One region of the Streptomyces sp. NPDC052301 genome, then DNA from elsewhere that is predicted to be linked to it. Evidence: riboswitches for the same ligand, from Rfam matches in the RefSeq annotation. Region 1 holds a riboswitch; each other region holds the start of a gene.
What was found. Region 1 has a riboswitch for cyclic di-AMP ahead of ACIHEJ_RS37190 (M23 family metallopeptidase). Riboswitches for the same ligand answer to the same signal wherever they lie in the genome.
Positions count from the first base shown of each region.

Region 2: linked by a shared signal. The riboswitch ahead of ACIHEJ_RS25790 (C40 family peptidase) and the one ahead of ACIHEJ_RS37190 (M23 family metallopeptidase) in region 1 are both predicted to bind cyclic di-AMP.
Region 3: linked by a shared signal. The riboswitch ahead of ACIHEJ_RS34325 (transglycosylase SLT domain-containing protein) and the one ahead of ACIHEJ_RS37190 (M23 family metallopeptidase) in region 1 are both predicted to bind cyclic di-AMP.
Region 4: linked by a shared signal. The riboswitch ahead of ACIHEJ_RS27420 (M23 family metallopeptidase) and the one ahead of ACIHEJ_RS37190 (M23 family metallopeptidase) in region 1 are both predicted to bind cyclic di-AMP.

Region 1 covers NZ_JBIUBE010000020.1:100,684-103,864, reverse strand. Annotated here, with positions in the region: gene ACIHEJ_RS37195 (aldo/keto reductase) at 1-231, opposite strand, end outside; gene ACIHEJ_RS37190 (M23 family metallopeptidase) at 301-1,344, opposite strand; cyclic di-AMP (ydaO/yuaA leader) riboswitch at 1,352-1,521, opposite strand; gene ACIHEJ_RS37185 (PP2C family protein-serine/threonine phosphatase) at 1,783-2,964, opposite strand; tRNA gene ACIHEJ_RS37180 (tRNA-Met) at 3,131-3,181, shown strand, end outside.
Region 2 covers NZ_JBIUBE010000009.1:154,968-158,148, forward strand. Annotated here, with positions in the region: gene ACIHEJ_RS25790 (C40 family peptidase) at 119-1,306, opposite strand; cyclic di-AMP (ydaO/yuaA leader) riboswitch at 1,314-1,485, opposite strand; gene pcrA (DNA helicase PcrA) at 1,748-3,181, shown strand, end outside.
Region 3 covers NZ_JBIUBE010000016.1:148,953-152,133, forward strand. Annotated here, with positions in the region: gene ACIHEJ_RS34320 (HAD family hydrolase) at 206-1,018, shown strand; gene ACIHEJ_RS34325 (transglycosylase SLT domain-containing protein) at 1,085-1,573, opposite strand; cyclic di-AMP (ydaO/yuaA leader) riboswitch at 1,579-1,753, opposite strand; gene ACIHEJ_RS34330 (polyprenyl synthetase family protein) at 2,405-3,181, shown strand, end outside.
Region 4 covers NZ_JBIUBE010000010.1:164,460-167,640, forward strand. Annotated here, with positions in the region: gene ACIHEJ_RS27415 (GntR family transcriptional regulator) at 62-748, opposite strand; gene ACIHEJ_RS27420 (M23 family metallopeptidase) at 960-1,715, opposite strand; cyclic di-AMP (ydaO/yuaA leader) riboswitch at 1,728-1,888, opposite strand; gene ACIHEJ_RS27425 (M16 family metallopeptidase) at 2,147-3,181, opposite strand, start outside.

The sequences.
Region 1 (3,181 bases):
CCGGGCCTTGACCCACTTGCCGATGATCGTCTCGGACTCGCCGCCCTTGTTGCCCTCGACCCAGGCGGAGTAGGCGTCGGCGGTGTCGATGAAGTTGCCGCCGGCGGCCGTGTAGGCGTCCAGGACGGCGAAGGAGGTCTCCTCGTCGGCGGTCCAGCCGAAGACGTTGCCGCCGAGGGAGAGCGGGAAGACCTCGAGGTCGGAGGAGCCGAGTGTGCGCAGAGAAGTCATGCTCGATGTCAACGCCGGCGGTGGATGATCGCATTCCGCCGCAGGCGCCTGTTCACGAGGACGACACGCTCAGGGGGTGAGGCCCTTGGACCGCAGCCAGGGCGCCGGGTCGACGGCGGTGGCCTGGCCGTTCGGGTGCACCTCGAGGTGCAGGTGCGGGCCGGTGACGTTGCCGGTGGCGCCGACCCGGCCGATGACGTCGCCGGTGGAGACCTTCTGGCCGACCGAGACGTTGATCGAGGACTGGTGGCAGAACCACAGCTCGGTGCCGTCGTCCAGGGTGAGGACCGTGCGGTAACCGTAGGCGCCGGCCCAGCCGGCCTGGGTGACCGTGCCGCTGTGGATGGCCTTGATGAGGGTGCCGGTGGGGGCGGCGAAGTCGAGGCCGGTGTGGTAGCCGGAGGACCACATGGAGCCGGGCTGGCCGAAGGTGCCGGTGAGCGTGTACGAGACGACCGGCAGCGTGTACTGCTTGGCCAGCTCGGCCAGCCGCTCGGCCTCGGCGGCCTTCTTGGCGTCGGCCTCGGCCTTCTCCTTGGCGGAGGCGGCCTTGGCGGCGGCCTCCTTCTCCGCCTTGGCGGCGGCGTCGGCGGTCTGCTTCTCGGAAGCGGCGAGCGCGGCGGCGGTGGCCTTGCTGTCGGCCTTGCTCTGCTGCTGCTCGGCCTGGGCCATGATCCGGTTGCGCAGGGCCTCGCCGGCGCCGGTGCTGCTGTCGCTGTCGGCGGTGGTGCCGACGCCGCTGAGCGCGGTGGCGGTGGCCTGGTGCGTGTCGTCGGAGGAGCCGGCGGTGTCGCTGCCGAAGAGGTGGTCGACGGAGGAGGGCAGGTCCGGCAGGGATATGGAGACCGGCGGCTTGCCGGTGTTGGCGCTGGCCATGCCGCCCGCGCCGACCGCGGCCATCACGCCGACGCCGAGGACGGTGGAGCTGCGCGCGAAGCCGCCGCGCTGCTTGGCGACACGGTGCCGGCCGCGGACCGGGGCGACGGAGTCCTCGGTGGGGTTCCACTCCTCCCAGGGGCCCTCGTCGGCGCGGTAGGCGCCGTAGCCGAACGTTTCGGACTCGCGCTGCGCAGGCACGAACGGGGCTTCTGGGGCAGGCCGGTTGGACGCCACGCGGGCGTACTCCTTTCCTTCCTCCGCCTACCGGGTTAGCTGACGGGTTCGGAGCAGGAAGGTCTCCTACGCGCGTATACCGGCCGTGGACTCTAAGCAGTTCACGGCGGTGTTCGCGTGATTCACCCCAAAGTGGTGGTTCCCCGGTTCCCTTGCAGGATTCGGCGCGTGCGCACGGAGCCGCCTCTTGTGACGGCTGGGACGACCGCGCTGCGTTATCGAACGTTAATAGACGTGCCAGGCACTTTCCAAGCCGTTCGGCTTGATCATTAACGTTTTCGGCCGCGGACTTACCGGTCAGGAAGCCTCCAAATCGGGCGAGTTGGCCACGGTTCAGCAGTCTCGGTGTTTTTGATGGTGACTCAGATGTTATGCGCACGGCGGTCACACGGTCACAGGCCGTCACTTCCCGGCGTATCCCCGCCGTCGCCTCACGGCTCAGGGCCGCCGCACGGCGAGGAGCGCCATGTCGTCCGTCATCCCGCCGCCGGAGTGCCGCCGCACCTCGGTGGCGAGCCGGTCGAGGAGCGCGCGAGGGTCGGCGAAGGGCCGCCCGTCGAGCCGACGTTCCAGGTCGTAGAACCGGCCGTGGCCGTCCCGGGCCTCGGACAGTCCGTCGGTGTACAGCAGCAGCGTGGCCCCGCTCGGAAAGCCCGCCTGCAGGGTCCGGTCGGGCCACCTGCCGAGGTCCGCCATGCCCAGTGGCAGCGCGGGCTCGGGCCCGGTCAGGACGCGCACGGTGCCGTCGGCGTACAGCAGCAGCGGCGGTGGATGGCCCCGGTTGACGAGCCGTACGACACCGTCGCCGTGCGGGAGTTCGGCGAGGACGGCGGTGGTGAACCCCTCGAAGGCGTCGATGCCCTCCCGCCGCGTTCCCTCCCGGGCCAGCGCCCGCTCCAGCCGCTCGGCCACCTCCTCCAGGGTGGCCTCGTGCTCGGCCGCCTCCCGGAACGCCCCGATCACCACGGCGATCGCGGCGACCGCGCCCATGCCCTTGCCGCGTACGTCCCCGACGACCAGCCGGACGCCGTACGGGCTGTCCTGCACCGCGTACAGGTCGCCGCCGATGAACGCGTCCTGCCGTGCCGCCTCGTAGCGGGCGGCGATCTCGAAGCCGCCGATCCGCGCGGCGGGCTCCGGCAGCACGGCCCGCTGGGCGGCCTCGGCGACCTCCCGGGCGGAGGCGAGCCGCCGGTCGCCGAGCCGGACCACCCGGTTGATGGCGAGGGCGAGCAGGGCGACCGTGGCGATGGTGACCACGTCGGTGACGGCGGCGACGGCGGGGTGGGCACCCGAGCCTGCGTGCACCGCGTAGCCGGCGGCGAGGGCCGCGAGGCCGGTGAGCACGGTGGTGCGCAGCGACGACAGGGGCGCGGCGATCAGCGGGGCGGCGGAGAAGAACGGGACGGCGGTGAACTCGTTCGGGGTGAGCAGGCCGTACAGGACACCGCTCACGATCAGCAGGGCGGGCAGGGCGCGGGCCAGGGCGCGGGGACCCGGGCGGCGTGGGCGTCGCGGGGGCGGGGGCTCGTCGACGAGGCCCGGAGCGGGCACGGGGTCGCCGGGCAGCCGGCCACCGGCCCTGGCGTACGCGTTCTCCTCCACCTCTCCAGGGCGCACCGCTTGTCTCCCACTGTCCGACGTACGTCCAGATTTGCGGGCGGGACAGCGTGCGGCGAGCGCTGTGGGCCGACCGGATGATCCGTCCCTCCGGCCCTGCCGACGGGCCCGCGGACCACGGATGTGCGTTCCGACCTGCGCATGGGGTACTCTTGAGACACAACGACGCGGGGTGGAGCAGCTCGGTAGCTCGCTGGGCTCATAACCCAGAGGTCGC
Region 2 (3,181 bases), on a different contig from region 1:
GCGAGGGCGGGCGAAAACGCCGCTACGCGCGCGTGGGCACGGTGTGGAGGTCGTGCCGGCCCCGGGCACGACGCGGGCCGTCCGCGTCGTGTGCACCGCACGCGCGCGTGCGCCGCGGTCAGACCGGTCGCACCACGCTGTGGATCACCGGCTCTCCGAGGTGGTGGACCGCCTGCTCGCGGACGTACGCGCCGGGGCCCGGGGCGTGGATCATCATGCCGTCGCCGGTACAGAGTCCGACGTGGCTGCTGTCGTCGCGGAAGAAGACCAGGTCACCGGGGCGGGCGTCGTCGAGGGGCACGGCCGTGCCGGCGAACGCCTGGTCCCGGGCCGCGCGCGGGAGGGTGACGCCGGCGGCCTTCCAGGCGGCCTGGGTCAGGCCCGAGCAGTCGTAGGAGCCGGGGCCGCTGGCGCCGCTCACGTACGGCTTGCCGATCTGGGCGCGGGCGAAGGCGATCGCCTTCTCGGCCCTGGTGGCCTCGGGGCCGGGGGCGACGTAGGCCTGCGGTCCGGCGTCCGGCTGCTTCTCCTGGGAATGCGCGGTCGGGCGGGGGCTCGCCTCGGCCGTGAGCCGGGACAGCAGCTCGCGCGCGGTGCCGAGCTTGCGCTGGACGGCGGCCTTGGCGCCCTTCACGTCGTACGGCGCGGCGGCCGGTGTCTCCGTGGTCCTGGTGGCCTTCTCGCGTTCGGTCGCGTCCTTCACGCGCGAGGCCAGCCGGTTCATCACCCTGTGCTGGGCGAAGTGGTCCTGCGGATACTCCGCGAGGAGGGAGGCGGCCGGGTCCGGGGCCGCCGTGAACGGCGCCAGACCCTCGCGGGCCCTGGCGCGCCGGGCCGCGCGCCGGGCGCCCTCCTGGCGCGGTTCCTCGACGCGCGCCCGTTCGTGGGCCGTCCAACCCCGCTCACGCGCCCCCTCCGGGACCGCCCGGTCCCCGACGTGCGCCCGCTCGTGGACCGTCCGGTCCTCGCCGAGAGCCCTGTCCCGGGCCGTACGGTTCTCGGCCAGCGCGCGCTCCCGGGCCGCCTGGTCCTCGGCCCTGGCCCGCTGCCGGGCCGCGGCCTGTTCCTCGGCGCGCGCCCGTTGCCGGGCCGCCGACTCCTCCTCCGGCGATGCGTCGGCGCGGCGGTAGAACTCGTCGATCTTCTTCTCGATCTCCTCCAGGCTCGGCCTGCCGTCGTCGGCGGAGGCTGCCTCGGCCGTCTGGGACAGGACGGCCACGGAGGTGAACGCGGCGGTGGCGAGGGCAGGGCCACGCAGGCCCGGTCCACGGGTGCCGACGGGGCGCGGCTTGCGGTGCGACGCCAAGGCTGGCGACTCCTTCCAACGTGCCGCCTACCGGGTTAGCTGTCGGGTTCGGGCGCGTGCTTCGGAAGGGTTGCCCTACGGCGTCGTCCCGGGCGGGAGTCGGCCGATTCACCCCAGGATCGGTGGGTCCCCGGCTCCGGGCGCCGTGCGGGGCGCGCCGGACTCGGCGGAGGCCGCATGGCCCGGCGACGTTCGCCGGAGAGGGGTCGTGCGGCCTGACGGAAACCTAGCCAACTCGTGTGTCTTCTGTGAAGGTTGGTGCGAGGTATGTCCGATACATTTCCGTGACCTGAGGGCACTTTCACGTCCACGTGAGCAGGTGCTTCCGCAGCGTGAGGGGTTACCGGGCACTATTGACGTGAAGATCAACTCTCCGCCGGACCGGCCATGTTCCGGGGACGGCGACCGGTTGTCGGTGGGGCGCCCTAGACTCGGAGAGCGATGAGCAGCCTCTTTGACGACAGCTTCCTGGCGGACCTCCAGCCCTCGCGCGGGCACGAGGAGGAGCCCCCGCCACCGCCCGAGGACGACCACGCTCCGGAGCCGCTTCCGGACGATCTGTTCGGCGGGAAGTTCGACGTGCCGCCGGACCGGGATGCCTACTACCGCGACGGCGCCCCGCGCCCGGCGATCGACGCGGCGGCGCTCCTGGAGGGGCTGAACGAGAACCAGCGCGCCGCGGTCGTGCACGCCGGCACCCCGCTGCTCATCGTCGCCGGTGCCGGCTCCGGCAAGACCCGTGTGCTCACCCACCGCATCGCGCACCTGCTCGCCGAGCGGAACGTGCACCCGGGCCAGATCCTCGCGATCACCTTCACCAACAAGGCCGCGGGCGAGATGAAGGAGCGCGTCGAGCAGCTCGTCGGCCCACGGGCGAACGCGATGTGGGTGATGACCTTCCACAGCGCGTGCGTGCGCATCCTGCGCCGTGAGTCGAAGAAGCTCGGCTTCACGTCGTCGTTCTCGATCTACGACGCCGCGGACTCCAAGCGCCTGATGGCCCTGGTCTGCCGCGACCTGGACCTCGACCCCAAGCGCTTCCCGCCGAAGTCCTTCAGCGCCAAGATCAGCAACCTGAAGAACGAGCTGATCGACGAGGAGGACTTCGCCGCCCAGGCCTCCGACGGCTTCGAGAAGACCCTCGCCCAGGCCTACGCCCTGTACCAGTCGCGGCTGCGCGAGGCCAACGCCCTCGACTTCGACGACCTGATCATGACGACGGTCAACCTGCTGCGCGCCTTCCCGGACGTCGCCGAGCACTACCGCCGCCGCTTCCGGCACGTCCTGGTCGACGAGTACCAGGACACCAACCACGCCCAGTACGCGCTCGTCAGGGAACTCGTCGGCACCGGGGATCACGACGAGGACACCCCGCCCGGCGAGTACGATGTCCCGCCCGCCGAGCTGTGCGTGGTGGGTGACGCGGACCAGTCGATCTACGCCTTCCGCGGTGCGACGATCCGCAACATCCTCCAGTTCGAGGAGGACTACCCGGACGCGACGACGATCCTGCTGGAGCAGAACTACCGCTCCACGCAGACCATCCTGAGCGCGGCCAACGCGGTCATCGAGCGCAACGAGTCCCGCCGCCCGAAGAACCTGTGGACCAACGCCGGCCAGGGCGCCCGGATCACCGGCTACGTCGCCGACACCGAGCACGACGAGGCCCAGTTCGTCGCCGACGAGATAGACCGCCTGGTCGACGCGGGCGACGCCAAGGCCGGCGACGTCGCCGTCTTCTACCGGACCAACGCCCAGTCCCGTGTCTTCGAAGAGGTCTTCATCCGCGTCGGCCTGCCCTACAAGGTCGTCGGCGGTGTCCGCTTCTACGAGCGCAAGGAGGTCCGGGACGTCCTCGCCTACCTGCGTGTCCTC
Region 3 (3,181 bases), on a different contig from region 1:
GAACGACGGTCGCAGCGCGCGCGTGCACGCCCGTACGGCGGCCCTGCACGCCGCGCTGCAGCCGGCCGGCCGCCACGGCGAGGAGCGTCCGCGCGCTCCGACTCCCCCATCAGGGAGCAGCCGGGCACCACTTGGGGCCGGGCAGCACACAAGTACGCGCGATCACAGGTGAGTCGGCCAGGCAGCGTGTCCGTATTCTCTGATCATGGCACCCACCCCCGCGTACGCACTGATCGCCACCGACCTGGACGGGACGCTGCTGCGCCGCGACGACACCGTCTCCGAACGGTCCCTCGCGGCGCTCGCGCGGGTGGCGCGGGCCGGTGCACGCCACCTGGTGGTGACGGGCCGCCCGGCCCCGCGGGTACGACCCCTGCTGGCCGGCCTCGGCTGCCGGGGGCTCGCGGTGTGCGGGCAGGGCGCACAGGTCTACGACGCCGCGACCGACCGTCTGCTCTGGTCGGTGCGGCTGGACCGGGAGCTGGCCGAGACCGCGCTCGGCAAGATCGAGGCCGAGGTGGGGCAGGTCTACGCGGCCGTCGACCAGGACGGCGTGGACGGGCTGACGCTCATCGAGCCCGGGTACCGGATGCCGCACCCGACCCTGCCGGCGGTGCGGGTCGGGCGGCGCGACGACCTGTGGCGCGCGCCCATCAGCAAGGTGCTGCTGCGCCACGCCACGCTGTCCGACGACGCACTGGCGACCCTCGCGCGCGCGGTGGTGGGATCGCTGGCGACGGTCACCATGTCGGGGCCGGGAACCGTGGAACTCCAGCCGTGCGGGGTGACCAAGGCGACCGGGCTGGCGCTGGCCGCCGAGCGGCTGGGCATCGCTCCCGGTCGGGCGCTGGCCTTCGGCGACATGCCCAACGACATCCCGATGTTCGACTGGGCCGGACACGGGGTCGCCATGGCCAACGCCCACCCCGAACTCAAGGCGGTGGCCGACGAGGTCACCTCGTCGAACGAGGACGACGGCATCGCCGTCGTCCTCGAAAGACTGTTCCCGACCGACTGACCGGGATATCAGTAGGAGCCTGTGGCCATCGCCCGGCGGCACCGGTTCGGACGGCGCCGCCGCCGGTCAGTAGGCGCCGAACACGTTGTCGATCGACCCGTACCGGGCGGCCGCGTAGTTGCAGGCGGCGGTGATGTTCGCGACCGGGTCGTAGATGTTGAACGACGTTCCGGCCACGTGGTACGCGTTGAACGTCGGGTCGATGACCTGGAGCAGACCCTTGGACGGGATGCCCTTGGCGGCGTTGGAGTCCCAGAGGTTGATGGCGTTCGGGTTGCCCGAGGACTCCCGGATGATGTTGCGGTAGATGCCGTTGTAGGAGCCCGGGATGCCCTTCTCCGCCATGATCGCGAGGGACTCGCGGATCCAGCCGTCCAGGTTGTTCGGGTACCCGGCCGGGGTGGTGGAGACCGTCGTGGCGGCCGGGGTGGCGGCGGAGGCGCTGGTCGCACCGATGAGCGGCAGGGCGAGGACGGCGGCACCGGTGCCGGCGACGACGAGGGTGCGGGTGAAGCGGTTGTGCCAGGCACGGCGGTGCTGAGCGGCAGCAGGCATGGGGAAGTTCCTCTCCGTCGCCTGCGAGGTGAGCTGTCGGGTTCGGGCGGGGAGGTGCCCGGCCGTGCCTTCCGGGAAGGCACGGCTTCACCCCTAGCCGTTCCGGCGCGACGTGTGCCGTCCGGTCCGGCGCTTACCTGGGTCCCCCGCTCCTGCCGTAGGAATGAGTTCGTGGATGGGTATGCGGGCGGCGGCAGGATTCGGCGTTCCGCCCGACGGCCCGGAACGTATGCGAGAGCACATGTCCGGAACAAGTCGCGGATCCACACAACGCCCCATTTGACCTTGGTCTGTGCCGTATGGGGTACTTGATCCTTTGCGTTTGCCAAGCCTCAACTCGCCGACCGGGCAAGGAGGGAGGGGTCGCGGTGCGGGGTCGGGGGCGCCGGCGGAAGCACGTGACCCAACTCACGGAATAACGAAATGCGTCAAATCGGACATGGTGGATTCGGGCGATTTGCGCTCGGTTCGGGCGGCGGTGGAACCCATGACGAGGTGCCCGTCGTTGTCCTGGCGGGGTGCCCGTCGTCATGTCTGTCGTCGCGGCGGCCGTCATGGCGGTGGTCTCGGCCGTGCGGAGGGTGGCGTGCGCGTTACTCCGCTCGCCTCCCCGGTACGCGACAAAGCGGATGGGGTGGGGTTAAGTCGATAAATGTCCGTTCTTACCATCCGATCGCAAACATAACGGTCATGATCCGATACCGCCCAGGCTGGACCGGTGGGCGCTATCGGTGATCGAAACAGGACCGGATACGCTGACTTGAGTGAGGGCAGCGACCTATCGACAAACCGCGTAATCGCCAGCAGACACCAGCAGACAGGAGACCCCTCGTGACCGTCGTCGGGCCGTTCGGGCTGAGCGTGCGGGACCAGGCTCTGGAAGCCGATGTCCAGGCCGGATTGGCGGCTGTCGAGGAAGGCTTGCTCGAGGCCACCAAGAGCGAGGTCCCGTTCATCACGGAGGCCGCGCAGCACCTCGTACGGGCCGGCGGGAAGCGGTTCCGGCCGCTGCTCGTGATGCTCGCGGCGCAGTTCGGCGACCCCTACGCGCCGGGCGTCGTCCCGTCGGCCGTGGTCGTGGAGCTGACCCACCTCGCCACGCTGTACCACGACGACGTCATGGACGAGGCTGCCGTGCGGCGCGGCGTGGACAGCGCCAACACCCGCTGGGGCAACTCCGTCGCGGTCCTCACCGGTGACTTCCTCTTCGCCCGCGCCTCCCAGATCCTCGCCGACCTCGGCCCCGAGGCGGTCCGGGTGCAGGCCCTCGCGTTCGAGCGGCTGGTCACCGGCCAGATCCTGGAGACCGCGGGTCCCTCGGACGGCCGTGACCCGGTCGAGCACTACCTGGACGTGCTCGGTGGCAAGACGGGTTCGCTGGTGGCGGTGTCGTGCCGGTTCGGCGCGATGATGTCCGGCGCCGACGAGACGGTCGTCGACGTGCTCACCCAGTACGGTGAGCGGCTCGGGGTCGCCTTCCAGCTCGCCGACGACGTCCTGGACATCGCCTCCGACTCCCACGAGTCCGGCAAGACCCCGGGCACCGACCTGCGCGAGGGCATCCCGACCCTGCCCGTGCTCCGGCTGCGCGAGCGGGCGGCCCGGCTG
Region 4 (3,181 bases), on a different contig from region 1:
AGGAAAAGGGCGGCGAAATATCCGGCCGCCGAATACCTTCTCTTTGTATACGGTGCCGGTGTTAATGCCGCCCACCCGACGTGTTTACGGCGTGTTGCGAAGTCCTCACACGCTCCGCGGCCCGGCGGAAGCGCAGCCGGTGCGCGGCCGCCGCCCGCTCGGTGTGCACGGCCGTGACCGCCCGCGCGCGCTCGCCGTCGCCGCGCGCCACCGCGTCCACGATCGCGCCGTGCTCCGCCCAGGACTCCACGGGGCTCGGCGGCGCCTCCACCGCGTACATCCAGGCGATCTTGTGACGCAGTTGGGTGAGCATCGCTGTCAGCGACGGGCTGCCGGAGGCCTGGGCGAGCGTCTCGTGGAACCAGCCGCCCAGCGCCCGCAGATCGGCGCTGTTGCCGCTCCTGGCGCGCTCCTGGCCGAGCCGGACCAGTCCGCGCAGCACCTTCAGATGGGCCTCGGTGCGCCGTTGCGCGGCCCGGGCGGCACCGAGCGGCTCCAGGAGCAGGCGCATCTCCATCAGGTCGGCGGCCTCGTGCTCGGTCGGCTCGGCCACGCACGCGCCCGCGTGCCGGCGGGTCACCACGAAGCCCTCGGCCTCCAGGGTGCGCAGGGCCTCGCGGACGGGGACGCGTGAGACGCCGTAGCGACGGGCCAGGACTTCCTCGGTGAGGCGGCTGCCGCGCTCATGGACACCGGCGACGATGTCGTCCCGGATCGCCGTGCACACCGAGTGCGCCGGAATACGCATGACCGACCTCCGCCTTAATCCCCGTGAAACGTCGACGATGGACGCGTGTTCTGTGACTCTATTGCAATGAGCCGGAATTTCCGACGGCGGGCCGTAATCCATGGATATTTTTTGGACACCGGGCCTGACGGAGAGGGCGAAAATACGGCGGAAGCCCCGGCTCGGTGAGCCGGGGCTTCGGAGAGGTACAGGCGGATCGCCGTCCGGTCGGTCAGACGTTCACACCGTGCTTGCGGAGGTAGGCGACGGGGTCGACGTCGGAGCCGTAGTCGGGCGTCGTACGCGCCTCGAAGTGCAGGTGCGGGCCGGTGACGTTGCCGGTCGCGCCGGACAGGCCGATCTGCTGGCCGGGGGTGACCTGCTGGCCCACCGTGACGCCGATGGAGGACAGGTGGCCGTACTGGGTGTACATGCCGTCGGCCATCCGGATCACGATCTGGTTGCCGTACGCGCCGCCCCAGCCCGTGGAGACGACGGTGCCGGTGCCGACCGCATGGACGGCCGTGCCGCTGGCGGCGTGGAAGTCGATGCCCGTGTGGTGGCCGGAGGACCACAGGGAGCTGCTGGCCTCGTAGCCGGTGGAGACGTAGGAGTGCGCTATCGGCGGGACGAAGGTGTTCAGCCGCTTGCGCTCGGCCTCGCGGGCGGCACGGACCCGGGCCTCGCGCTCCTGCTTGGCCTTCTCGGCGGCGGCCTTGGCGGCGGCCTCCTCGGCGGCCTTCTGCTCGGCGGCCTGCTTCTGGGCGGCGGCCTGCGCGTCGATGTGCTCGGCGATGTTGTCGCTCACGGTGAGCACCGGGGTGAGGCCGGTCTGCTCCGCGGAGTTCTCGGCGGCGAGGGCCGGGGAGGCGGCGAGGGTGCCGATGACACCGGTGGTGGTGAGGGCTGCGACACCGGCCGCCTGAGCGGTGGTGCGCTTGACCCGACCGGGCTTGCGGTGCTTCCCGGTGGCGCACATGAACGCCATGAAGTGGCTGGTCCTTTCCTTCCCTCTCGCCTACCGGGTTAGCTGACGGGTTCGGAGCAGGAAGGTCTCCTACGGGCTCCCCCGCTTCCGCGCGGGCGCCCGATTCACCCCAGGGACGGTGGGTCCCCGGCTCCCCTGGCTCGCGCCGTACGGGGACTCGGCGATGACTGTCCGGTGCCGCGGGTGCGGCGCACTGCCTGACGAACAGCCCGGACGACGCTAAGCGGGGCGGCTCTCGGACCTCAAACGCAACGGGTGTTTTGTAGCGCATCCCACAGCACAGACAGGCAACCTCCGCCTCAAATCGGGCATCTGAGGAAGCGAGTGGAACGACAAGGGCCCTGACGACCCGTAGGTCGTCAGGGCCCACGCGCGCGTACGGCGTGTGCGTGCGTGCCGCCGTGCCTGTCGCTGCCCGGCGGTCACGAACGCTACTCGGCGGCCACGACGGTGACTTCGCCGATGCCGAGGGCCTCGACCGGCGCCTTGATCTGGGCTGCGTCACCGACGAGGACGGTCACCAGGCGGTCCACCGGGAAGGCGTTCACCACTGCCGCGGTGGCCTCGACGGTGCCCGTCGCCGCCAGCTGCTGGTACAGCGTCGCCTGGAAGTCGTCGGGCAGGTGCTGCTCGACCTGGTCGGCCAGGGTGCTCGCGACGGCCGCCGCGGTCTCGTACTTGAGCGGCGCCACGCCGACCAGGTTCTGCACGGCGACGTCCCGCTCGGCGTCGGTCAGTCCCTCCGCCGCGAGGGTGCGGAGCACCTTCCACAGGTCGTCCAGCGCGGGGCCGGTGTTCGGGGTGTCCACGGAGCCGCTGATGGCGAGCATCGAGGCGCCGGTGCCGTCCGGGGCGGACCGCATGACCTGCCCGAACGCGCGCACGCCGTAGGTGTAGCCCTTCTCCTCGCGCAGCACGCGGTCCAGGCGGGAGGTGAGGGTGCCGCCGAGACAGTAGGTGCCGAGCACCTGGGCGGGCCACACGCGGTCGTGCCGGTCCGGCCCGACCCGGCCGATGAGCAGCTGCGTCTGGACGGCGCCGGGACGGTCCACGACGACCACGCGCCCGGTGTCGTCGGCGGTCACCGGCGGCACGGGACGGGGCTCGCCCGGGGTGCCGGTCCAGGCGCCCAGGGTGTCGCCGAGCAGCTCGTCCAGGTCGATCCCGGTGAGGTCGCCGACCACGACCACCGTGCCCGTGGCGGGGCGGACGTACCGGTCGTAGAAGGCGCGTACGGCGGCGGCGTCGATCTTCTCGACGGTCTCCTCGGTGCCCTGGCGCGGGCGCGACATGCGCGAGGCCGCCGGGAACAGCTCCTTGGAGAGCTCCTTGGCGGCACGGCGGGAGGGGTTGGCCAGCTCGTGCGGGATCTCGTCCAGACGGTTGCGGACCAGCCGCTCGACCTCGCTCTCGGCGAAGGCGGGTGCGCGCAGCGCGTCGGCGAGCAGGCCGAGGCCCTTGGCCAG